Lewinella sp. 4G2: one gene and its partners. The protein of the gene in region 1 interacts with the protein of each later gene in a pairwise test. Links are inferred from orthologs where the notes say so. Each region holds a gene or a part of one and is shown in the gene's direction. Other genes may lie near its edges.

Region 1 (8,906 bases):
CCCTTCGGCATCGTGGTAATAGCCACGGGCAAATCCTTTTTCCACGAAGTAGAGGTAACGGCAGGTATCTCCTGCTCGCAAGAGGACGGCCCCCTTTTCCAGCTCCATGCGGCGAATGCAACTCAGTACCTCCGTAATGGCTTCCGCCGGCAGGTCCTCGAAACCGGAGAGTGCGTTGAGAAAGGGAGACTCCATACTACGTAAGGTAGGTGCTGGTGCGCGATTCATTCAATTTGCAAGAAACTGTTTTATTCAATTGGTATTGATAAATAAAAAATATCCTCTAGTTCAAGAAAAAGTCTAACGCAACTTAGCTAATTTCATGAGAAATTTTGACCTAGCAATTAATATGGTCCTAAGAAGATAAAGGCAGCCTGAATTACTTGTATTCTTTGGTAATTTGAAGAGATGCAATTAAATCGAATGGGAATCCGAGCTTTTAGTACGCAAGGTGTAGCGCAAAATGCTTCGGCACGCTAACCGATGGATCCACTACCACTAAGCCTGTTTTATACAAATCGATGGAGTAAGAGGTTTCAGGATTTTGGCGGATGATATCCCATGCTTCTTTCATACCGTTCGTCCAGTAAATATCGTCAAAAATCCATACCGAAGGCCGAGTGGAAACCTTTAGCAGTTTTTCATAATACTCTAGCGTCGGACCTTTTTGATGATTGCCATCGATAAATAAAAGATCAAAGTCTTGATGGCGGTCGATCATGTCATCGAACGTATCTTCATATTTGCCTTCAATCACCTCGAAACGGTCTTCATTAGTAATTGCCTTAAATTGATTCCTACTAATTTCAACGTAGCGTGGCATCCCCTCCATCGTTACTAATTGGCTATCTGAATTGTGGCGAAGTGCTTCCAATAAATACGATCCGGACACCCCTAAATTGGTGCCAATCTCTAACACTTTCTTGGCTTCAAATTCACTCGCTAAAGCATAAATTAGTCGTGCCCATATTTTTGGCGAGGTTGCTGCTTTACATACGTTACTAATGGTTTCAGTATCGTCGGAGCCAAACACTTTAAAATCTACAATTTCGGTGCTCCCCAGCAACTGATTTCGGTAGCTTTCTACCCGATCAAAGGCAGCCTGATCCTCAGGTGAAAAATCATTCGCCTCCGCTTTCAGTAAACAATCCACTACTTTGAGCAAGGTTGAGTTGCCCGTCGCTCGCATATCTTCAAGCCTTTGCTTGTGATTTATACGACGCATAGTGATATTAAGGTGCTTCTTTACTCGGCTAAGAATCATGAGTACTTTATAATTTTTGGAAAGGTACAAAAGCACCGTGGTTATTGGCCGAAGGAAATCTCAGGGCTTGAAATCAGGTGTTACTACTGCCCACAAACGTAGCTAGCCTCACACATCCCGCCGCGGGCTAGGTTGCTCCCCCGCCATATAGACTTCCATACTCTCGGGCATAACATGCTTCGCCCAGATCTCGGGTAGCAAGTTTTGCGCTTCCGCCGACCGGCGCACGGCCCAGTAACGATCCATATTTTCGGAAGTCGCCTCAGCAAAGTCCACAATCGGCGCGGGATAATCGGTGGTGGAGAAATCGTACAGTTGCCGTTCGAGTTCCGTTAGCCGGTGGGGATAATGGCACCACGGTGCGGGGATCCGCCGCAACTCGGGGAGCCAGCGGTGGACGAACTCTCCCTTCTTATCGTACCGCTCTCCCTGCAAATATGGATTATAGTTGCGAGGCGGGTGGTAGCCCGTCGTCCCCGCCTGCATCTGGAATTGCCCGTAGTGAATCCCCGGATCGTAATCCAGGAACAGCGAGCCGAGGAAGGTGGCCACGGGCCGGAAGTCCAACCACAACACGAAGGTGGCAAACGTAACGAGCATCGCCCGGCTGCGGAAGTTGATCCAGCCCGTAGCCCGTAGGCAGCGGATGTTGGCGTCGATCATCGGGAAACCGGTAGCGGCACTGCGAAAGGCGTCGAGATCCGGGCCCGAGGTGTGGCGTCCCAGTTTCAGGAAGGCCCGGTTGATGGGTTTGAATTCGATCTGCCACTCCGCCTCCAACTTCTGAAAGTAATGAGCTCGCCACCAGAGTCGTTCGCGGAACATCTTCATGTCCTTCCGGAAGGCCGGTTTGATGTCGGCTGACTTCGCCCACTGAAACACCTCCCGTAGCGAAACGCATCCGTGAGCTAGGTAGGTACTCATCCGGCTACAACTACGGCGGCTGAGGGAAGGGTTACCGATTTGCCGGATGTAGCCCCTCCCCCGCTCGGTCGTAAAGCTTTTGAGGTAACGCCAGGCAGTGGTCTCCCCTCCTGGTTGAAAGCGTGGGTCGGGTGGCCCGGGGTCGGGTACGTAGCGTCCGGGTTGGCTTGGGTGGAGGGCCGTCTGCCCCTTTGCCTGGGTAAAGTCCTTGGCAAACCCGTCAGCCAACTTCGCAATGGGTAGTCCAGATTCACCCGGCGGTAGGATCTGGGCAGCTTGCCAATTACAGTGCACCGGCGGCAGCGCCAAAAAATCGTCCAGCTTTTCGGCGAACCCCAGACGGTGTTTACGTCCGCGGATGACGCCGTCCTGCACGAATTCTTGCCATTCGACTCCGTGCTGCCGCGTCCAATCCCGGACGCGTCGATCGCGGTCGAAACTCAACTTGTGGCTGGTCTCCTGATGGCTAAAAATCGTGGCGATGTTTGCGGCCGCACGTAGGCCATCCAGCGCCTCCTCCACCTCGCCCCAGTAGATCGTCACCGGTAGTCCGCGCGTCTTCAAATCCACCAAACTTTGAGCCACGAAGTGCCAGTGCCGGGGGCTGTGCTTCGGGCTGGCCATGATGGACGGCTCGAAACAGTACAAAACCACGAAGGGCACTCCGGCCGCCACCGCCGCCGCCAGGGGAGCGTGGTCACGCGTGCGCAAATCGCGTTTGAGCCAGAGAATATTTCGCGTTTCGATAAGCTGATTGTTTAGCACTTACTGGCAGTTGAACGGAAGAACGAGCACCTAGTTGCGCCAACACCGAGCAACCGGGGGTATCATATATTGAAGCAGTAGGCGCTGCCGCGGGTGCGGAGAAAATGGGCGAGCAATACGATGGAATTGTCCGCTGAAGACCCAACTTTATCCACACCGATGTGCATAAAAACTTGTCTCAAGATTGTTCTTTCTGCGTACCTTGTAAAGCCCCGCCGCCGGCTTTTCCCGGACCGACTCCTAGTAACTATCTGACCAACGACTATGCCTGAATTCTGCCACCTCCACTGCCACACCCAGTACTCTTTGCTCGACGGCGCCTCGGAGATCGGACAGATGATGGACAAGGCCGCCGCCGACGGACAAAAGGGCGTGGCGATGACCGACCACGGCAATATGTTCGGGGCCTTCAAGTTCGTCAACGAAGCCACGAAGCGGAACATCAAACCGATGATCGGCTGCGAATTTTACCTCGTCGAAGACCGCCACAAGAAAGCCTTCTCCCGCGCGGCCGGCGAAAAGGACAAGCGCTACCACCAGCTGATGCTGGCCAAGAACAAAAAGGGCTACCAGAACCTCTGTAAGCTCTGCTCCATCGGCTACATCGAGGGACTTTACGGGAAGTACCCACGGATCGATAAGGAACTCATCGAAAAGTACCACGAAGGACTGATCGTGACGAGTTGCTGCATCGGTGCGGAAATCCCCCAACTACTCATCGCGGGAAAGGACGAGGAAGCCGAGCAAGCCCTCAAGTGGTGGCTCAACATTTTCGAGGACGACTATTACATCGAGATCCAGCGCCACCGGGGTATCGAGGATATTGACCTCGGTAAGGACCGCGAAGGCCGCACCATCTACTCCGGTAAAAGCCAGGAAGACATCAACGTCAAGCTCCTCGCCTTGGCGATGAAGCACAACGTAAAGGTGATCTGTACCAACGATAGCCACTACGTCGAGGAGGAGGATTACCTGCCCCACGACCTGCTGCTGTGCGTTAATACCGGCAGCTTGAAGGAAGACCCCAAGCGCTTCAGTTTCCCCAGCTCCGATTTTTACTTCAAGAAGCAGGTGGAGATGGCCACCCTCTTCCACGACCACCCGGAATCGGTGGCCAACACGATGGAGGTTTACGATAAGATCGAGGTCCTGACCCTGGCCCAGGACGTACTCCTGCCAAACTTCCCCATGCCGGCGGAGTTTGCGACCCAGGATGAGTACCTCCGCCACCTCACCTACGAGGGCGCCCGCAAACGCTACGGAGAGATCAACGAAGTGACGCGGGAACGGCTCGATTTCGAGCTCGACGTCATCAAGGCCTCCGGTTACCCCGGCTACTTCCTCATTGTGCAGGACTTCACCACCGCCGCCCGGGAAATGGGCGTGAGCGTAGGTCCCGGCCGGGGTTCCGCTGCCGGATCCGCCGTGGCCTACTGCGTCGGAATCACCAACGTGGACCCGATCAAGTACGATCTCCTGTTTGAGAGATTCCTGAACCCAGAGCGGGTATCGATGCCCGATATTGATATTGACTTCGACGACGTCGGCCGCCAGAAGGTGATCGATTACGTGATCGACAAGTACGGCCAGGAGCAGGTGGCCCAGATCATCACCTACGGTACGATGGCCGCTAAATCCTCTCTCCGCGACGTTGGTCGGGTAATGGATATTCCACTCAGTGAAGTTGACCGCGTAGCCAAATCCTTCCCCCTCCAACTCGGGGCCAGCCTGAACCAGGTATTGGCCGACGGCGACATCCACCCCAAGCTTAAGGGCAAACTCAACTCCGAGGACGCCGAGCGCGCCTACGCCTTCCGCGACCTCGCCGCCGGGAACGACGACATCGGGGAGATGATCCGTATGGCGAAGAAACTGGAAGGCTCCATCCGCAACACCGGCATCCACGCCTGTGGCGTCGTCATCACCCCGGACGACGTGACCGACTACGTACCCGTCACCGCCGATAAGGATACGGGGATGTACGTCAGCCAGTTCGATAACTCCGTAGCCGAAGACGCCGGCCTGCTGAAGATGGACTTCCTGGGCCTTAAGACCCTGACCATCATCAAGGATGCCCTGCGGATGATAAAAGAAAACCACGGGGTAGACATCGACGTCGATGAGCTTCCGCTCGATGACCTGAAGACCTACGAACTCTTCCAGCGGGGAGAAACCAACGGCATCTTCCAGTACGAATCCGGCGGGATGCAGAAGCATATGAAGAACCTCAAACCAACCACGTTTGACGACCTCATTGCCATGAACGCCCTCTACCGCCCTGGCCCGCTGGAGTACATTCCCGAGTTCATCGAGCGGAAGCACGGCCGCAAGCCGATCGTGTACACCCTGGATGCCGAGGAACAATACCTGAAGGAGACCTTCGGTATCTACGTCTACCAGGAGCAGATCATGTTGCTCTCCCAGTCCATCGCCAACTTCTCTAAGGGGGAGGCCGACGTGCTCCGGAAGGCAATGGGTAAAAAGAAAAAGGACGTCCTGGACAAGATGTACCCCAAGTTCCTCGAAGGCGGAAAGGTCAACGGCCACGCTGAAGACAAACTCGGTAAGATCTGGAAGGACTGGGAAGCTTTCGCCTCCTACGCCTTCAATAAATCTCACTCCACCTGTTACGCCCTGGTGGCCTACCACACGGCCTACCTCAAGGCCCACTACCCGGCGGAGTACATGGCGTCCGTCCTGACCCACAATAAGTCGGACCAGACCAAGATGACCTTCTTCCTCCGCGAGTGTAAGCGAATGGAGGTACCCGTACTGAGCCCGGACATCAACGAAAGCCAGTCGGAGTTTGCCGTCAACAAGGACGGCGCCATCCGCATTGGGATGACGGCCCTGAAGGGCGTGGGTGAAGGCCCTGTGGAGTCCATCCTGAAAGCCCGGGAGGACGGCCCGTTCGAAAGCCTCTTCAACCTCATGCAGCGGGTGGAGCCCGGAACCGTCAACAAGCGGGTACTGGAAGCCCTCGTCTACGCGGGTGGTTTTGATTGCTTCGAAAGTATGCACCGGGCCCAATACTTCGCCCCGAGTGAGAAGTACGATAGCTACCTGGAGCACGTGACGAAGTTCGCGAATGCCTACCAGGCGCAACTGGCGTCCGCGGCCAATAGCCTGTTCGGCGCCATCCAGGAAGAAGTATTACCGGTGGAGCCCTCCGCCCCCGAAGCCGCGGAGTGGTTACTGCCCATCAAGCTGGCTCACGAGAAGGAGGTTACCGGTGTTTACGTCTCCGGCCACCCCCTGGATGGCTACAAGCTGGAGATCGATAACTTCGTCACCTGTGGTCTTAACGAACTCAACCCGGAACGCTACGGCCGGCAAACCGTCAAACTGGCGGGCATGATCGTCTCGGCCCAGCACCGGGTAAGTAAGAACGGTAATGGTTGGGGCATCTTCGTTTTGGGAGATTACGACGGCAGCATCGAATTCACCCTCTTCGGCGAGGACTATCAGAAGTTCCGCCACATCCTCCAGCAGGGGACGGCGCTCTTCGTTACGGCCTTCTACAAAAAATCCTGGCGCAACGACGACCTGGAGCTCAACATCAAAGACGTGAAGCTACTCGAGGGTATCGGCCGCGATCTGACGGAAGCCATCATCCTGAAATTCCAGGTGGGCAGCGTGACCGGTAAGATGGTCCGCGACCTCGACGAACTCTGCCAGCGCTTCCCCGGCCAGCAAAAGCTACGGATGGTTTTCATTGACAACCAGGAGCAAATGAAGCTCAAGATGTTCTCCCTCAAACGTACCGTGGATGCGGATACCGACTTTATAAAGGGTGTGGAACGATTGGGGGTGCAGTATGATTTGGCGCGAGGGCGGGCGAATTAGGAGAGGACTTTAGATTTTAGAAGTTAGATTTTAGACCGCGACCAGCCAAAATCCGACGTCTCATCGTTGGGGGTCTGCCGACCTTTATCCTCTTGTCGCCCTCCCTCACAGCTGTCCTAGAAGTAAGTTTCTCAAAGAAGTTTAAGGAGTTAGAGACGAATAAGAAGCAACGCCAAAACATCTTAAACCTCTCTGCCGCCTTAATCTCCTTTGCGCAACCAGCGCGCAGCGCCCCAAATAATAAACCTCAGTTTACCTCCGGATGGGGTGTGGACCGGCTAGATATGTAGTATGGTTTAGCTAGAAGTTGAGCAAATTAGTGGCTACTTCTTCGCTTTAGTCTCCACGCCATATTGGTCAACCGATGCTTTCATATTCTTGCCGAGGGTAAAGGATAATTCTTTCCAGGCGGTACCCCGCAAACTTTTCAGTACTACCTCATTACCGTTCCTGGTAAATGAAAAGAGGTATTTTCTGGTATTCCCTTCGGGGTCCGTCATACCATTAGCGTCGACGTGCGTATCCAAGTTGAAAGATAAATTTTTCCAGTAGCAACCGCGATGGCAGGTAAGCTCAACACTCTCCCCACTTTGCTGCACGTCGATTTTGAAGGAGGCAACTTCTGCGTCCTGTGCTTTTGCGGTAATGGTGAAAAAGCAACAGCAGATTAGCAAGAGAAGACGGGCAACGAATTTCATTTTAGCGCAGGTATTTTTTTGGGTAATTAGCGGAAAATCAATCGTTTCCACTCACTTTCCTTTAATACGCGAATAAAGAAAATTTGTGCGCGTCATATTCACCTTTTGGCGCTGCCGCAGGTGCGAGGTAAAGTGGATAGGAGCCAAGGACGTTAGAATTTAGAAGTCAGATCTTAAACCGATACCGTCTAAAATCTAATTTCTAACGTCTAAAATCTATACAGCACATTAATTCACCTTTGTAGTAGCCAGTATCTGCTCCAACTCCCCCATCAAGTCCCGCTTCTTCTCACCGGGGGCCAGGATGAAGCCGTCGACGAGTACCAATTGGCGGTTCGCTTCGTCGTTGATGAGATAAGAAATGAAGGGGCCACCCTGAAAGTCGTTCTCCATTTCCCAAATGCCGCGCCCTTCGATGGCGAAGGCACCGTTCAGGTCGGTCGTCTCGGTGAAGAGGGGAAGATCCTTATCGTTGACGCGCATGTAGGTATCCGCGAGGGAGGAACTGACGTAGCGCTTGCCAATCTGATCGCGGATGGTCTTGAGCCCCTCTTTACTGAGCTGCTCCTGGTTTTCGTAGGGCACTTTCGTGACCATAATGTTCATGCTGCCCTTGCGCGTGCCACGCTTGAACCAGACGAAGTCATCGGACCGAACCGGGACCAACTCGTAGCCGTATGGGACGCGGATACGGGCGCCCGTTCGCTGGCTGATGGTATCCATCAGAGCTTTGTCTACACCCTGGAAGAAAGCGGTTTCCTTCATGCGGAGGTTTTCGCTGTCAGCAATGCGCTTCACTACGGCGGCGCGGGTGGAGGACATGCCCCGGAGCAGTTCCTCCCGGTTCTTGCCCATCAGGTAGATGAGTTGCTGGCCGGTGGCCCACTTGTTGCGGGCGACGACGGTGCTGAAGCCTTCCTCCTTAACCTGTTGGATCTTGGCATCACTGAGGTCCTTGACGACCATCTTGGTAGTGGGGCTATTCTTATCGCTGATGTCCGCCAGGACGACGTAGTTACGCAGCTCCCGGAACGTAGGTACGGCCGATAGCTTTTCGGGCTCGATGAAGCGAACATCAAAAATGGGCTCCGGCTGCGGCAAGATGATGTAGGGCGCCTCCAAAAAATAGGCGATCGAATCCGACGCTCCGTTCAGCCAGAGGGAGGAATCCGCTACGACCGTCACCGAATTGATGGAGCCAAAGGCGCCGGGGATCGGGTTGAGCCGGGAAGTGAAAGCATTATCTCCCGCGCAGGAACTCACCCCGAGGGCAAGGCCAAAAAGCAGGAGCAGGGATAAAAAGCGGTTGGTCATGTATGGTTCTGATCTGTACTTGACCTAACAGATGATTTTTAGTGGGGTTGTGGCGTGTCTGAGTTGCGAGTATTTAGTAGCGAGTTTCGAGTGCA
Region 2 (7,609 bases), on another replicon or contig:
GAGAAGGCGGAGTCCGAAGAAATGCTCGCCAACCTTGAACAGAAGCAGAAGACCCTTGATGCTTTGACCCGCACCTACGAAGAACTCCACAAGAACATGGAGGTCCGCCGTAAACGACTAAAGCTGGAGGCCAAGGAACAGGCCCTCGCCGAAACAGCGAAGTACAATAAGGAGATGGAGAACCTGATCCGTGACCTCCGGGAAGGCAAGAAGATCGAGGAAGCGAAGGAGAAAGCCAAGCAACTCCGGGAAAAGCGCGAATCAGTTGGTAAACAGGTGTCCGACCTGCGTGAAGATATTTACTACGCACCGACTACGAAGGAAGAAGAACCCATCAAAGAAGGTGATTTCGTCCGCCTCCGTGCGGGTGGTGCCACTGGGCAAGTGGAGAAGATTGACCGTAAGCGGGCCACCGTGATCGTCGGCGACCTACGCCTTCAAGTAAAACTACGCGATCTAGAACCGGCGAAGGATCAACTGACCGTCCGTCGGGAAAAGAGCGTCAGCAGCAGCCTCGGCGCTGCGGCGACCTTTTCTAATAAGTTGGACGTCCGCGGGATGCGCTACGAAGAAGTATTGGCGACCACCGAAGCTTTCGTCGATAATGCGCTCATGGCAAACGCCGATCAGTTACGCATCGTCCACGGCAAGGGCTCGGGGACTTTACGGCGCGCCGTGCGCCAAAAATTGAAAGAATACAATCATAATTTCTCGTTAAGCCACCCTCCCCGCGAAGCAGGCGGAGATGGGGTAACGATTGTAGATTTGTAACTCCTTGAGACTTTAGACTACAGACTGTAGACTAAATTCCCGGCCGCTCCAAGAACCACCCATTGTCGCTTCGCTCGGTTGTGAGGCCGCTAGGAGAACCTGATTTACTACGGACTGTAGACTACATACTATAAACTAGAGACTAAAATGGATACCAGTAATCTAGGCGTCGGAACCCGCCTCCGCCACCCAGCATTCGGAGATGGCGTTATCATAAAATTGTACAAAGCTGCCTACGACATCACCTTCATGACCTACGGGATCAAAACCGTTGGCCGCGATTATCAGGAATTTGAGGTCGTGGAAGCGATCGAAGCGGAAGAGGTTGCCAGTTTTAACGAGGCGGAGCAAGCGCTGGTGCGCATCCTTAGAACCTATAATGGCATTAGCGAAACCACACAGTTGGGTGATAAATGGGTGGACGGTAAACTTATCCTTAAGCCGGGAGAGGAAGGGCTGTCTTCCAAAGAAATGTCCATCGACGATTTCTTCCACAAGATCGTCATGGTACGCGACCGCCTCCGCGTAATGGAGCAACGCATCAACGCCAGCTCGATGACGGATGAGGAAAAAGTGAACCTACAGCAGTACATCACTCGCATCTATGGTTCGCTGACGAGCTTCAACGTACTCTTCCGGAGAAAGGAGGACCACTTTAAGGGAACGGGGCGGAAATAATAGGAGACTTTAGAGGCTAGATTTTCGATTTGAGCAACAGAGAATTTATTTTTCGCAACTCGCAACTCGCAACTCGCAACTCGCAACTCGCAACTTCGCAACTCGCAACTCGCAACTCGCAACTCGCAACTCGCAACTACTCCTCAATCAACCCCGAACCCACCTCAACATCAAACGGCTTACAGAAGTAAAGCACGTACTTAAAATCGTTGATGTCGACACCAGCGATGTCATACGTATGCGCGCCTCGGAAGATCTCCACCTTTCCAATTTCGTACGCGCCGGCCCGGCTGCGGGGATTATTACTGAGGTAGGCGTAGAGTCCGGGAAGACCACGGTCCGCATCGTAGTCGTCGGCGAACGTGAGTTGGAGTCCTTCGTCCTCAGTTTCCGAAAGGGTGAAGTTGCCGGTGAGTTTGTAGCTACTCGTAGTAGCAATGGTACCGGTCCGGACTTCTGGTTCGTCAATGATAACCGTGGAAGCGCCCACGATCATGGTTTCGGTCACCGTTGCAGTCTCACCAAATTGCACGTCCGTGTAGGATGCCGTGACGGTAGTTGAGCCTTCGGTAATTCCGGTGGCTAAGCCTGTCTGATCAACGGTGAGAATCGTTTCGTCGCCGGTGGACCAGGTAGCGTCTGCCTGCTCCTCGGCGCCCACGTTATTGAAGAAACGCGTTGACAACTGGAATGAGGTTCCTGCCTCTAGGGTATCCGGGAAGTCTGCCAACCGGATGGTAGGTTGCACGTAGTCATCTAATACATCTTCACCAATGCAAGCGGTGAATAGTAAGGCGGCGGCAAAGAACGTGAGTAAGCGAATCATAGTGGGTCGGTCTTCCTACGAAGGTACTGTCTTTCCCCGCTTTAGTACTGTCGCCCACCGTCAAAAGGAGCGGGAGCCATGAGCGCATCTTGGAAATGGATTTAATCTCACCGCTTTAGCTGGCACTAGCAAACGCAACTAGCAACCGGACAAAGCGGTAACATTATCGTGGGGATAATTTGGCGTCTGGGTACCTTTACGCTAATTATTTACCACCCCCAAATTACCCGCCGCATGGCAACGAAGACTTCCCCCCTGTCGGACACCGTCCTGAACATGACCGAATCGGCCACCCTTAAAATGGCGGCCCTCGGCCGTGAAGTCAAAGCGCAGGGCCACGATGTGATCAGCCTCAGCCTCGGGGAGCCCGATTTTGATACGCCGGAGCACATCAAAGAAGCCGCAAAGGTGGCACTGGATGAGGGATATACGAAGTACACTCCCGTCCCCGGTATCCCGGAACTGAAGCAGGCCATCGTCGACAAATTCAAGCGGGAGAATGGTCTTGATTACGCGCCGAATCAAATCGTTGTATCCACCGGTGCGAAGCAGTCCATTTACAACATCGCCCACGCGCTGCTGAACAAGGGTGACGAAGTCGTCATTCTCGCCCCATACTGGGTAAGCTACTCCGCCATCGTGGAGCTGGCCGGCGGCGTTCCCGTTACCGTTGGTGCGGGTATTGAAGATGACTACAAAGTCAGCGCGGAGGCCATCGAGGCGGCGATCACCGACAAAACTAAGTTCATTCTCTTCTCCAGCCCCTGTAATCCCACGGGGTCCGTTTACACTGCCGAAGAGTTGAGCGCCATTGCCAAAATGCTCCAGCGCCACCCCCACGTTTACGTAGTGGCTGATGAGATTTACGAATTGATCAACTTCACGGGTAAGCACGCTTCCATCGGTGCCTGCCCCGAAGTAGCGGACCGGACCATCACCGTCAACGGTTTCGCCAAGGGGTTCGCCATGACGGGCTGGAGACTCGGCTACATGGGCGCACCCGCTGAAATCGCGAAGGCCTGCGCCAAGCTGCAGGGACAGGCGACTTCCGGAGCTAACAGCATCGCTCAGCAGGCGGGCCTCCACGCACTAACGTCAGATTTGGCACCCAGCCACGCCATGAAGGACGCCTTCGCTAAACGCCGTGAGCTCATCATTGATGGCCTGAGTAAGATCGACGGCCTCAAGGTGAACCGCCCCCAGGGTGCCTTCTACCTCTTCCCGGATGCTTCCGCATTCTTCGGGAAGTCCAACGGAGAATACACGATCAATAATTCAGACGATCTGGCCGAGTACCTGCTCATGACGGCACACGTTGCTACGGTAGGCGGTAGTTCCTTCGGTGCCCCGAACTGTATCCGCATCAGCTACGCCGCTTCCGAGGAACAACTGACCGAAGCGATCCGGCGTATCGGTAAGGTGTTAGGCGAGCTGAAATAGTCCGACCATTTAAATAATCAAAAAGCCATCCTTCATAAATTTGAAGGGTGGCTTTTTTCGTATCCTTAAGTCATGAAAGACCTCTCCTATACCGGCGGCGCGCGGGTCGGCATGATGAATGCTTCCTTCCCCTTAGCTAAGCTCTTCGTTGAAGATGGTGCCCTGAACCTCAATGTTTTGCTACTGGGAAAGCACCGATTCCTACAAAGTCAGATCACGGCGCTACAGCACGTGACCAATGCCGTTGGGCTTGGTAAAGGCATTAAGATTGAGCATACGCACCCTACCTATTCCAACGAGTTGATCTTTTGGACCCTGAGTGACCCAGATAAAATACTGGACGAAATAGCTAATAGCCGCCTTGGTTTGACACAGAATGTAATCCGAAAGGAAAAGGTAGCAGCTAGTATTGGTGGTCTCCTCTCCGACGCAAACCCCTTAAAAGTCAGCTTCTTAATCGCAATCGCGCTCCTGAGTTTATTAGCCTTTGCACCGTTTATTATCAGCGCATTCACCACGGGTACACCCGACTTTCAACAGTTCATCTACCGCGGAGTAGCTGTTCAAGCCATTCTGGTAGGTGGTTTGCTTGGAGCCATCTACAGCCCAACTATCCGGGAATACGTGCTGAAAGAAGATGCAGAAATAACCCGGCACAAGCGTGGGCTGCTCACCTTCGTCTACCTCACCCTCTTCGCGATGTTTCTATTGTTGTTCGTTGGAGGGATGACGTCGAAGTTAATCGAAACGTTGCCTCCTCAGTAGGCACAGCAAGGCCGAACCGGTATTCATCACCGACACAGCAATTTCTACCGGTTCGGCGTTCAGCCTATTTCCCAATCGTATACCGTGCTCCCGTCCGTACCGTTCGGCCCTGGGTCGCGAAACCGGTCACCTCCACAAAGTCCGTATCCGTCAAGTTCCGGAGATCGGCGAAGAGGGTGAGGTTTTGCTTGGCGAGCAGTTTGTACTCCACGTAGAAGTTGACCAATAGGTAGGGATCTAGTTCCACGATGTTTTGGTTGAAACTCGCGTCGAAGAATACGTCTGGGCGGTCACCGGTGTATTGGGTCGTCAAGCGGGCCGTCAGGGGGAAGGAGGGGGTGTAGGTTAATCCAAACAGGCCGGATACGCGGGGGCGGCGGAAGAAATCTTCGGTGGTGGTGGGGTTACCGGAGAAGTCTTCAGAGGTGAGTTCTCCCTCCACGTAGGTGAAGTTGCCGTTGATGCTCAGCTGCTCACCAAGCTTAGCGAAGGCCTCTACTTCTACGCCCAAATCGTCGAGTTCGTCGCGGTTGAGGTAGCCGGGGTTGCCGAAGATGATAACGTCTTCAATCGTCCGTTGGAAGCCGGTAACGGAGAATCCATAATCACGCTCTTCATTTCGGTAGGCAAAACCCGCCTCGATGGAGGAACTAGTTTGGGGTTCTAATTCAGCATTGGCACCAAATGGACCGTACAGTTGGTCCAAAGTTGGGCTCTGGAAGGCGGTGGCATACGTTCCTCGCACGGTAAAACCCTTAATTACCTGGTATGCGAACCCGGTGGAGTAGTTCAACTGCCCGCCAAACGTCGAGTGGTTATTGTAGCGAATTGCAGCTTCCGCAAACCATCTTTCGTCCGTCCGAAATTCAGCTTGCAGGTAGGGACTCAAAGTAGTTACGTTATCGTCCGCATCCACGGGGGGATTGTCCAGCGTGAGTTTCTCGATCCTTGCCTGGGCACCCAGCGTCAGCGCCAAATTCTTCCAGCTTTTGTTGCCGAATACATCGGCTTGTTGGGCCCGGCCGGCAAAGTCGAAGTCGCCGAAGGCGGAGGAAAAAAGGCGGTCGGTCGCCACGTAATTGTAGCGCAGGCCGGCGGCAAAACCGGGTTCCGCGTAGTCGATGGCCAGGGCGGGGTTGACGAGTTCATTCTCGTAAGTATTCGCGTCGCTATCCTGGAAGGCACCGTCGTCGTAATCGCCATCGAATTGGGCGTACCGGATGCTAGGGCGGATGGTCCAGTGTTCGCTAGCATGATAGGTAAACGCTGCGTTGCCACTATAGCGACGGGCACCATCCCTTTCGAGTGGTGCAGGGTCGAAAAGTGGATCGGCTAGTTGTTCGGGGCTAAAAATAGCTTCGCTGATGCCCTTACTGTCGTAGACGTTGAAGCCCAGCGCGTAAGCTAATTTACCTTTCCGGCCGCGGGCGTCTGCGCCAGCCTCAAAGGTATCGAAGCTGCCGTAACTCGCCCGCAGGGTGACGGTAGGGTCGTCACTATTGGCTTTGCTAATGAGGTTAATGACCCCAGCCACTGCGTCAGAACCATATATGAGGGACTGAGCGCCGTGTACAATCTCAATCCGCTCAATCCCCTGAAGATCAAGGAGTCGTAGGTCAACGGCTCCACCAAGGGAAGAAGGGTCGATGAGCGGCTGCCCGTCCAGCAAAATGAGGGTGTATTGATTGGCACCATTACGCAGAAAAATGCTGCGGTCCTTGCCCGGCGCGCTGTAAGCACCATTCACGACGATGCCCGCCTGCTCGTTTAGTAATTGTCCAAGGTCGGTATTGCGCGCAACCGTAGCGGAATCAATAATGGTGACCTTGGTCGTCGACCGATCGAGTTGCTTCGGGAACCGCGTTCCGGTTATGATTACTTCATCACCGGTCGTCGTTAATTCAGGAGCTTCCTGCGCGGCAAGTCCGAGTGAGAGGGTAGAACAAAAAGAGAGAAAGAGTAAAATTCGCTTAGTCATGGGTAGGTAGCTTACCGGTAAAAAAGCGAAGCGCGTACGGGGAAACGCTGCTTTACGAACGCCGCAAAGCAGGGTAGGGGAAAGAGATCCACTGATCTTCATCCCGGGCGTAATGCCCCCAAACGGTTTTCGACTTTCTCACCGAAGTCAAGAAACATATGGTGCGTTCGGGCAGGTCTTCTGGCTCACTTCATTTCGGGCGGCCTTCCCAGATCTCTCCAGTGGCGTAGTGGCGCGAAACATTACGAAGCTTACAGCTGCGGGGACAGCTCCGGATTTACACCGGATTCCCTTTTACTTCCCGGGCGTTACGCCGGGATACCTGAATGCGGGGGCGAAGGTAAGTATAAGTCTATAGTCTGGAGTCTGTAGTCTGTAGTCTGGACCGGACGCTTGGAGGAGATCAACTCTTACTGCGTGCGAGTTGACCACGCTCCAAGGTCCTGATTGGGTGGTAACGGAATCAAAAACTACCACTTTATAGGTCCTTGTGGCGTCCGACGTAGGAGGTCCCGCAAGCGTCCGGTGTTGGCGGTGGGTTACTATCACCGGACGCTTGGAGGAGATCAACTCTTACTGCGTGCGAGTTGACCACGCTCCAAGGTCCTGATTGGGTGGTAACGGAATTAATAACCACCAATTGATAGGTCCTTGTGGCGTCCGACGCAGGAGGTCCCGCAAGCGTCCGGTAGTGGCGGCCACTATAGACTACAGACTATAGACTACAAACTCACCCTCCACCCCAAAAACACCCTCCTCCCCTGGTTCGAAGCAAAAACGTAAGTCGGGTCAAACGTCAATGCATTCGGGTTGGTGGGGGTCGGAATGACCGTGCCATCGGGATTAAAATCGACATCTTCATCAAATGGATCAAACGCACGCGCAATGCTATTTGCAGGTGGGGTGTAATTCAGGAGGTTTTTTACGCCGCCATAAACTTCCATACCGTTGGAGAAAGTCTTGGTTACCTGCAAGTTCTGGGTGGAGAACCAGCCCGAGTCGGCGGGGCGGTCGTCCATTTCGCCGAGGAGGGGAAGGTCGAGCGGGCCGTATACGTTGCCGGTGTAATCAAAAGTGATCTGCCGCTCCAGCCAGGGAATGCCAAGCCGCCAAACGCCACTGTAGGTTTCCGTGAGCAGTTGGCGTTCGCG
Region 3 (7,698 bases), on another replicon or contig:
GGGAAGTCGAAAGGATCGTCAAACAGTAAAGCTGGAGCCACGTCAAGGAGTGAGGTAGTGGACTTTGCTACACAGAGTTTAGAAACCCGCAAAGGAGACGAAACAACAGCCATACACGTTCCTCAGACCCTACCCGTATCGGAGGACTGAAAGTGTAATGACTAGTGTGACCTGCCATCACCGAATAAAAAAAGTTTGCTGACGGAGAGTACCGACTCCTAGCCACCCGCCCAAACGCAAGAATGGCTACCAAAAGCAAAACTGCTCAGGGTAGCCATTCTCAAGACTTGTCGATTGCTCCTAACAACCAACGTATGTTTTAAAAGAGTTGGGGCAGGCCGTGGACCTAGCGCTCACCGTACTTATCCAAACGGTAAGCTGCTTTGAGCTTCTCCTTGCGGCGTAGGACGCTTGGCTTGGTGAATTCCCGGCGGTTACGCAGTTCGCGGATGACGCGGGTGTTGATGGATTTGCGCTTGTACCGCTTAAGTGCGCGGTCGATGTTTTCTCCTTCTCGGACGTTGATGATTAGCATGCAGTCAGCATAATTTTAGTGGTTTCTCGGATGAGAATTTAGGAATTGGAGCGCAAAGATAGGGTTTTTTCGGTTGCGGGAAAGGGTTTGGTCTTTTTGAATTGGATTTTTTGCAGAAGCCTTTACTGGGTTTCAGGTCTCTATAGGTATTAAGTAATCCAAATACGGTGCTTTGGTATTTTGGTGCTTTGGATCCAACGCACCAAAATACCAAAGCACCAAATCACCAAATCACCAATCACTCTGCCTTAGCCAACGTAATCCCAAACGTACTCCCCAGCCCCACCGAGCTCCTAACGTTGATCGTCTGGTGGTGCGCCTCAATAATGTGCTTGACAATACTCAGGCCCAGGCCGGACCCACCCTTCTGCCGGCTACGGCTCTTATCCACCCGGTAGAAACGGTCGAACACGTGGGGGACGTGCTTTTCGGGGATACCGATTCCGTTGTCCGCTACTTCACAGAGGATGTAGGTCTCCATGTCGTAAAAGCCAATCTTCGTGTGGCCCTGTTCGTTGCCGTACTTGAGCGAATTATTGACGAGATTGATAATTACCTGGCGGATACTCTCGCGATCGGCCCTTACCATGAATCCTGCGTCAGCGCCCTCTTTGAATCCTAACTGTACGCCCACGTCCTTACTCTTGAGGTCCAACTCCTCCAGTACTTCGGCGGCTAAATCGCGGATGTTGAAGACCTCCATATCGAGGATCAACTCCCCACTCTCCAATCGGGAAATGGCGCTGAGGTCTTCGACGATCGTTTGCAGCCGCTCCACGTTGCGCGCCGCCTTGCGGAGGAATTTGCGAACGAATTTTTGGTTGTCCATCACCGATTCGTCATCCAGGATGGTATGGAGGTAGCCCTGAATGTTGAAAATCGGCGTTTTGAGCTCGTGGCTGATGTCCCCAATGTAGCGGCGGCGGTACTTGGCGAAATCTTCGTACTGGTTCATCTCCCGCTCTTTGACGGCGGCCCATTCCTGGACCTCTTTCTCGACGTCGTCAATGATGGGTTGGTCCAGCACGTTCAGGTCCCGCTTAGCTTCGGCCCCTACTTTTTGGTTGTGGATGGTCTTGTAAATGAGTTTGATCTTGCGGTAGATGTACCGGTCGAGGTAACTCAGGACGATTAGGTAAGAGCAGATAAAGCTGCCCAGTAAATCCAGTGGCAGCACCCACCAAACGAAGTTGGCGCCCATGAACCCCGCCAGCAGTAAGACGACCCCACCATTGGCGGCGGTAATGGCCAGGGCCGCACGGGTAGCAATTTGCCGGGGTGTACTGTTTTTCAATCTGCTATCAGCATTACGATCGGTGAAGGGGAAACGTGCCATTCCTTAAAAGACAAATTTGTAGCCAATGCCCTTGATGGTCTTAATGTAGTGCTCCCCTAACTTTTCCCGCAGTTTACGGATGTGCACGTCGATGGTTCGGTTACCCACGATGACGTCCGTGCCCCAAACGCGGTTGAAGATCTCATCGCGGCTAAAGACCTTTCCCGGCTTTGACGCCAACAGCGTGAGTAGGTCAAATTCCTTTTTGGCCAGCTCAATGGTTTCCTTGCCCCGACGGACAACGACTTGCTCGAGGTCGATCACCAAATCGCCGATACTGATACTGGTCACCTCTTCCTGACTCTCGGAACGTTCGTTGCGGCGGAGTAATGCCTTGATGCGACTCAAGAGTACGCGGGGGCGGATGGGTTTGGTGATGTAGTCATCCCCCCCATTATCGAGGGCAGCGATTTGGGAATAATCCTCCTCCCGGGCCGTTAGAAAAGTAATGATGGTGTTCTTGAACTTAGGTTTCGCCCGGAGCTGGCGGCAGACCTCTACCCCATCCATGATCGGCATCATGATGTCCAGCACGATGAGGTCCGGCTCCACGGCTTCGGCTCTTTTGAGCCCTTCTTCTCCGTTGGAGGCGGTAAAGACTTCGTAGCCCTCGCGGGTAAGATTGTACTCCAGGATTTCGAGGATGTCGGGCTCGTCGTCCACTAAAAGGATCTTACCGGAAGTAGGGGTACTGCTCATCTTGCGTTAATTTTCGGAAAACACTAATCGCATAGTCCAACACAAATCTAGCCGATATCGTTTCCCTCGGGGTTAACTCACCGTTAAGCCTCCATTCCCGTTAGCTATGAAAACACTCTACTTCGTCCGCCACGCCAAGTCCAGTTGGAAAGACTTCAACCTGCGGGACCACGACCGGCCCCTCAATTCCCGGGGCAAGCGCGACGCGCCGAAAATGGCCGCACGCCTCGTCGCCCTGGCGGGAGCACCGGATGGCTTACTCACCTCCACCGCAAAACGCGCCAAAACCACCGCCCGCAGTTTCCGCGAAGCTGCCGGGCTAAGCAAGGACGCCGTCTTGGAGCGGGAAGAACTTTACCACGCCGCGCCCCGCGAAATCGAAGCGGTCATCAAGGAACTTCCCGCGGATTGGGATACCGTTTTCGTCTTCGGCCACAACCCGGGTTATACGGACTTAGCCAATCGGTTGATCAATAATGGGTACATCGACAACGTCCCCACCTGCGGCATCGTCGAAGCCACCAGCGACGTTGCAAAGTGGAGAGATTTCAAACTGAGCGAGGCACGCCGGGGCCGGTTTTTGTATCCGAAGGATGGGGGGTGAGTGTGCTGCCCATTTCATGGTCTCTACTTGATAAGGACTCCTCCTGCACTCCAGTTTCCTTAATAGTACTTTGGTGCTTTGGTATTTTGGATCAAAAGCACCAAAGCACCAAAATACCAAAGCACCACACCCTTTCACCGTAAAATAGCCCATGCTCAAACCACTCCTCCTTACCCTCCCCCCCCTACTGTTCCTCGCAACCGCCTGCACCACCGACACCCCCGGCCCCATCCCCGTCGACGCTGACCGACTCGTACCCATGCTCGCCGAGATGCACCTGGCCGAGTCCCTGGTTACGGAGGTCCCCGTGGTATTGCGGGATTCGATGCGGGAGGTATTTTACGACGGCGTCCTTTCGGAGCACGGCAGCACGCAGGAGGAATTCGATAGTTTGATGTGGATTGTCCGCCAGGAGCCGGCGTGGGTGGATAGCCTCTACGTCCGCGCCGGGGCCTATCTGGCCGAGCGTTCAACGCAGCAGTAACTAGGGGTAGACAATAAATCTTAAGCTCCCCACCAGTTGTTGTTCGGTTAACGTATCCAGGGTCCTTATCTTCGCCGTCCTATGTCAAAATTCGTCGTCTCCGCCCGCAAGTATCGCCCCGTCAAGTTCGATGAGGTCGTTGGCCAGCAGCACGTGTCCCAAACACTGAAGAATGCGCTGCAGACGGACCACCTCGCGCACGCCTTCCTCTTCTGTGGGCCACGGGGAGTGGGTAAGACAACGAGCGCACGAATACTGGCCAAAGTCCTGAACTGTCAGAACCGTACGGAAGACTACGAACCTTGCAATGAGTGTTCCAGTTGCGTATCGTTCAACAATAATGCATCCCTGAATATCACGGAGTTAGATGCAGCGAGCAACAACTCCGTTGATCACATCCGTGCCCTCACCGAGCAGGTTCGGTTTCAGCCGCAGGAGGGGGAATATAAGGTGTTCATCATTGATGAGGTCCACATGCTCAGCCAGGCGGCCTTCAACGCTTTTCTAAAGACACTGGAGGAGCCGCCGCCCTACGCCATCTTCATTTTGGCCACGACGGAGAAGCACAAGATCATCCCCACCATCCTCTCCCGGTGCCAGGTCTTCGACTTCAAACGCATCCAGCCGAAGGACATCATTACCCACCTGCAGGACATCTGCCAGCAGGAAGGGATTGCCGCCGAGGATGACGCCCTGCACATCATCGCTCAGAAGGCGGATGGCGCCCTGCGGGATGCGCTTTCCATCTTCGACCGCATCGTTTCCTTCAGCGGTAAATCAATCACCTACGAGGCCGTCATTGAGAACCTCAATGTGCTCGATTACGACTACTTCTTCCGCGCCATCGACTACGTGCTGACGGAAGACCGTTCGGGAATGCTCCTGCTCTTTGACGAAGTGTTGCGTAAGGGTTTCGATGAAGACCTCTTCCTCAACGGTCTGGCCGCTCACGTCCGCGACCTACTCGTTTGTAAGGAGCCCAAGACGCTCAAACTGCTCGAGGTTGGGCAGCGTTTGCGCGATCGGTACCAGCAGCAGGCTACTATCAGCCCCGCTAACCTCTTGCTCACCGTTTTGCAGATCTGTAACGAATGTGATCTGGAGTTCCGCATGGCCCGCAACAAGCGGCTCCACGTGGAGATGAGCCTCCTCAAAATGACGGCGGTCCGGCGGGCTTACCGGAGTGTCGGTAGCCCGGAGGTATCCCTTCCCCCACCCAACCCGGCACCTGCGGCAGCGCCCGTATCCTCCGCACCAAGCGAGGAAAAAAAAAGCCCTGAAGCCACCCGTACCGTAGCCGCAACCGGCGTGCCCGGCGGTGAATCCGTGGCCGATACCAGCGACCCAACGCTGGACGCCCCTACCCCACCTTTGGCGCCGACCGCCTTTAAAACGGTGGATCTCGCGGCAATGATGGCGGCTACCAAACAAGAGTTGGAAACCGTGGACGAGCGCGAGTATCCGGCTCTTAATCCAGAAAATCTGGAGGCAGCGCTGCAGCAATTTCGCAAGGATAACGCCGGCTCCACCTTCGTACTCATGCTCGGCCAAACCGTTTCGGAACTCGGGGAGAACGAGGTAATTTTCAAGGCCGGCTCCCAGCGCGTCATGGCCACCCTGCGCGGAAATACCAGCCTGATCAAATTCCTGCGCGACCACTTCGGGCAGCCGACCCTGGCCATGAAACTGGCCGTGGATGAGACCATGAAGCCGGAGACCACCCAGGTAAAAAAGCGCCTTACCGCCCGCGATAAATTCCTGGCCATGCGCCAGAAAAACCCCGAGATCGACGACCTCCGCAAGCTCTTTGATCTTCGCCCCGAAGAGTAGCCCCGCCCACCAAAATCGAGGCTTACGGCATCTGCCCGGCAAGCAACACCAATCATCATGTCCAACAAAAAGACGCGTCGGGAGACCCCCGCCGTGAACGCCGGCTCCATGGCCGATATCGCCTTTCTGCTCCTCATTTTCTTCCTCGTCACTACCACCATCGCCGAAGAAAAGGGCGTCCTCGTAAAATTGCCAGAGTGGTCCACTGATGAGATCACCGAGCCGTATCCGGAGGAAAAAGTAATGACCGTGCTCATCAACAAAGACAATGAGCTCCAAATTGAGGACGAGTTAGTGGCGCTGCCGCAGGTGCGGGGTTTGTTGGTCGACCACCTCCGCAAACCGGGGGCCCAACCGGGCGAACGCATCGTATCCCTCCGCCACGACCGGGGGACGGCCTACGCCAAGTATCTCGCCGTATACGATGAACTGAAAGCCGGCTACCACGAACTGTGGGACGAGCTATCGCTGAAAAGATATGGGGTCCGCTACGACCTGCTGGACAAAGCTCAGCAAACGGACATCCGCCAGGCCATCCCAATGGTCATCAGCGAAGCGGAGCCAACGGAGGTGTAAGGAAGGCGACCGGACGGCGGATTAGTCGGACATCCCCTCAGCCTCGGATAATGTGTACTTTGGCTAGCCGTTTCCTTTTGGTTTACAGTAAGTTTGAATCCACCAATCCTCCTTCCCATTGCGCTACCTATCCCTGTGCTTACTTGTTAGCCTACTGCTAAGCGGAGCCAGTGCCTTTGCGCAGTCAGTAGCGGATACAACGGTTTCCCCCTACCACCTTTCCTTAAAGCGGGAGGCGATCTACCTCGGCCTGGGGACGTTGATGACCGGCGGCGCTATTGTCTTTCAGGAGCGGGTACCCGAAACGCTCCTGGGCCAACTCCAAATCCAGGATTTCGGGGAGAACAACTTTCTTGACCGCTCCCTCGGCGGCCTGGAAGAACGGACGCCGGCCCGCAAACTCAGTGATAAGTTCCTGAACTTCAACGCCGGCCTGCCCCTGGCGCTCGCCCTGGGTAAACGGACGCGCAAGGACCTCCCTAAAATTGCTCTTCTCTACACCGAAACAATGGCCCTGACGGGTGGGATCACCGGCCTGACTAAGGTCACCTTCCTCCGCGCCCGACCCTACGTACTGAACGACAATTGGGACCCGCAACGCGAATTGAAGTCCGGAGACCGGGCGAGTTTAATCTCCGGCCATACGTCCCTTTCCGCCGCAGGAACCTTCTTCTTCGCCCGCGTCTTTGCGGATTACTACCCTGACAGCAAATTGAAACCCTACGTCTGGGTACTGGCGGCGGGCTTACCGGCGGCAACGGGTTACCTGCGGATCCGTGCGGCGAAGCATTACCCAACGGACGTTCTGGCGGGCTACGCCGTTGGGGCTACGGTTGGTTATCTGGTGCCCGCGCTGCACAAAAAGGCCATCTTGCCGCGCGGGCTACGGGTGAGCGGTGGCGCTACCGGTGTGTACCTGAACTACCGATTCTAGGGCGCAAACCTTAATAGGAGGCTCTACCCCACGGCCAACGGCCGACAAACTAGCGTCAGCGTAAATCTTTGCTGGACAAAGGGTAGATAACAAGCGACAAACTAATTCTTATATTTGCAGCCGCTTAGCGGAATTGGGACTGGGAGGCCCCGATGACGTTAGCGCCGGAAATTCCTACAAAGCTCCTTCGGGGGCTTTGTTCGTGTAGGCCGGCAACTTTTCACCCTTTTTCTAATGCGAGGGTCCCGCCAATAAATTTCGTACGGCGGGTCCGCGCGAACTTAAATTTTTTCACTATGCAAGGCAAGGGAATTATCAAATTCTTCCTTGTGGTTATGCTTCTGGTGACCATCTTCCAGTATTTCTTCTACATCCCGACCAACTCGGTTGAAAACGATGCAGCAGATTACGCCGAAGAGACATCCGGAGAAACCGATGGCAAGGAGTTCCGTGACGCACGGGCCTTATACCTGGACAGTATTTCTGACCAGGAGGTATTCAAAATACCTTTACTCAAATCCTACACTTATAACGACCTCAAGGCCCAGCAGCTGGCCCTCGGTCTCGACCTCAAGGGCGGTATGTCCGTCGTTCTCCAGGTCGACCTTCGGGAGTTCATTCGAAAGATGGCCCGAAACTCAAAGGACCCCGCCTTAGAAAAAGCAATAGAAGAAGCCTCCCAAGCTCAGAAAGCTACCCA

Evidence for each region.
Region 2: the proteins of dnaE (region 1) and A3850_RS15020 interact in binary tests that used the Escherichia coli proteins (3 or more experiments, as listed by UniProt). The link is inferred for Lewinella sp. 4G2 from one-to-one orthologs.
Region 3: the proteins of dnaE (region 1) and dnaX interact in binary tests that used the Escherichia coli proteins (3 or more experiments, as listed by UniProt). The link is inferred for Lewinella sp. 4G2 from one-to-one orthologs.

The regions. Positions count from the first base shown.
Region 1 is NZ_LVWJ02000019.1:46,753-55,658, forward strand. Bases 2,896-6,999 are described here. They hold dnaE (DNA polymerase III subunit alpha), read left to right. Parts: upstream 2,896-3,217; coding sequence 3,218-6,799; downstream 6,800-6,999. Other genes in these bases: A3850_RS17235 (cryptochrome/deoxyribodipyrimidine photo-lyase family protein), read right to left, coding at 2,896-2,953. In the rest of the region: A3850_RS17225 (Crp/Fnr family transcriptional regulator), read right to left, coding at 1-195; A3850_RS17230 (O-methyltransferase), read right to left, coding at 440-1,225; more of A3850_RS17235, read right to left, coding at 1,373-2,895; A3850_RS17245 (hypothetical protein), read right to left, coding at 7,123-7,497; A3850_RS17250 (DUF4837 family protein), read right to left, coding at 7,726-8,811. UniProt on the Escherichia coli protein: DNA polymerase III is a complex, multichain enzyme responsible for most of the replicative synthesis in bacteria. This DNA polymerase also exhibits 3' to 5' exonuclease activity. The alpha chain is the DNA polymerase catalytic subunit.
Region 2 is NZ_LVWJ02000014.1:3,644,594-3,652,202, reverse strand. What follows is about bases 1,806-4,612. They hold A3850_RS15020 (pyridoxal phosphate-dependent aminotransferase), read left to right. Parts: upstream 1,806-2,509; coding sequence 2,510-3,715; downstream 3,716-4,612. Other genes in these bases: A3850_RS15010 (TonB-dependent siderophore receptor), read right to left, coding at 4,545-4,612; A3850_RS15015 (hypothetical protein), read left to right, coding at 3,788-4,480; A3850_RS15025 (Ig-like domain-containing protein), read right to left, coding at 1,806-2,275. Outside these bases: A3850_RS15035 (endonuclease MutS2), read left to right, coding at 1-771; A3850_RS15030 (hypothetical protein), read left to right, coding at 919-1,449; more of A3850_RS15025, read right to left, coding at 1,586-1,805; more of A3850_RS15010, read right to left, coding at 4,613-6,458; A3850_RS15005 (TonB-dependent receptor), read right to left, coding at 7,181-7,609. UniProt on the Escherichia coli protein: Shows aminotransferase activity with methionine and histidine as substrates, and to a lesser extent also with phenylalanine.
Region 3 is NZ_LVWJ02000011.1:205,015-212,712, forward strand. Bases 3,218-6,113 are described here. They hold dnaX (DNA polymerase III subunit gamma/tau), read left to right. Parts: upstream 3,218-3,739; coding sequence 3,740-5,488; downstream 5,489-6,113. Other genes in these bases: A3850_RS00910 (DUF4296 domain-containing protein), read left to right, coding at 3,326-3,658; A3850_RS00920 (biopolymer transporter ExbD), read left to right, coding at 5,546-6,064. Outside these bases: A3850_RS00885 (T9SS type A sorting domain-containing protein), read left to right, coding at 1-29; rpsU (30S ribosomal protein S21), read right to left, coding at 347-535; A3850_RS00895 (cell wall metabolism sensor histidine kinase WalK), read right to left, coding at 774-1,871; A3850_RS00900 (response regulator transcription factor), read right to left, coding at 1,875-2,570; A3850_RS00905 (histidine phosphatase family protein), read left to right, coding at 2,677-3,174; A3850_RS00925 (phosphatase PAP2 family protein), read left to right, coding at 6,183-6,998; protein translocase subunit SecDF, read left to right, coding at 7,295-7,698. UniProt on the Escherichia coli protein: Part of the beta sliding clamp loading complex, which hydrolyzes ATP to load the beta clamp onto primed DNA to form the DNA replication pre-initiation complex.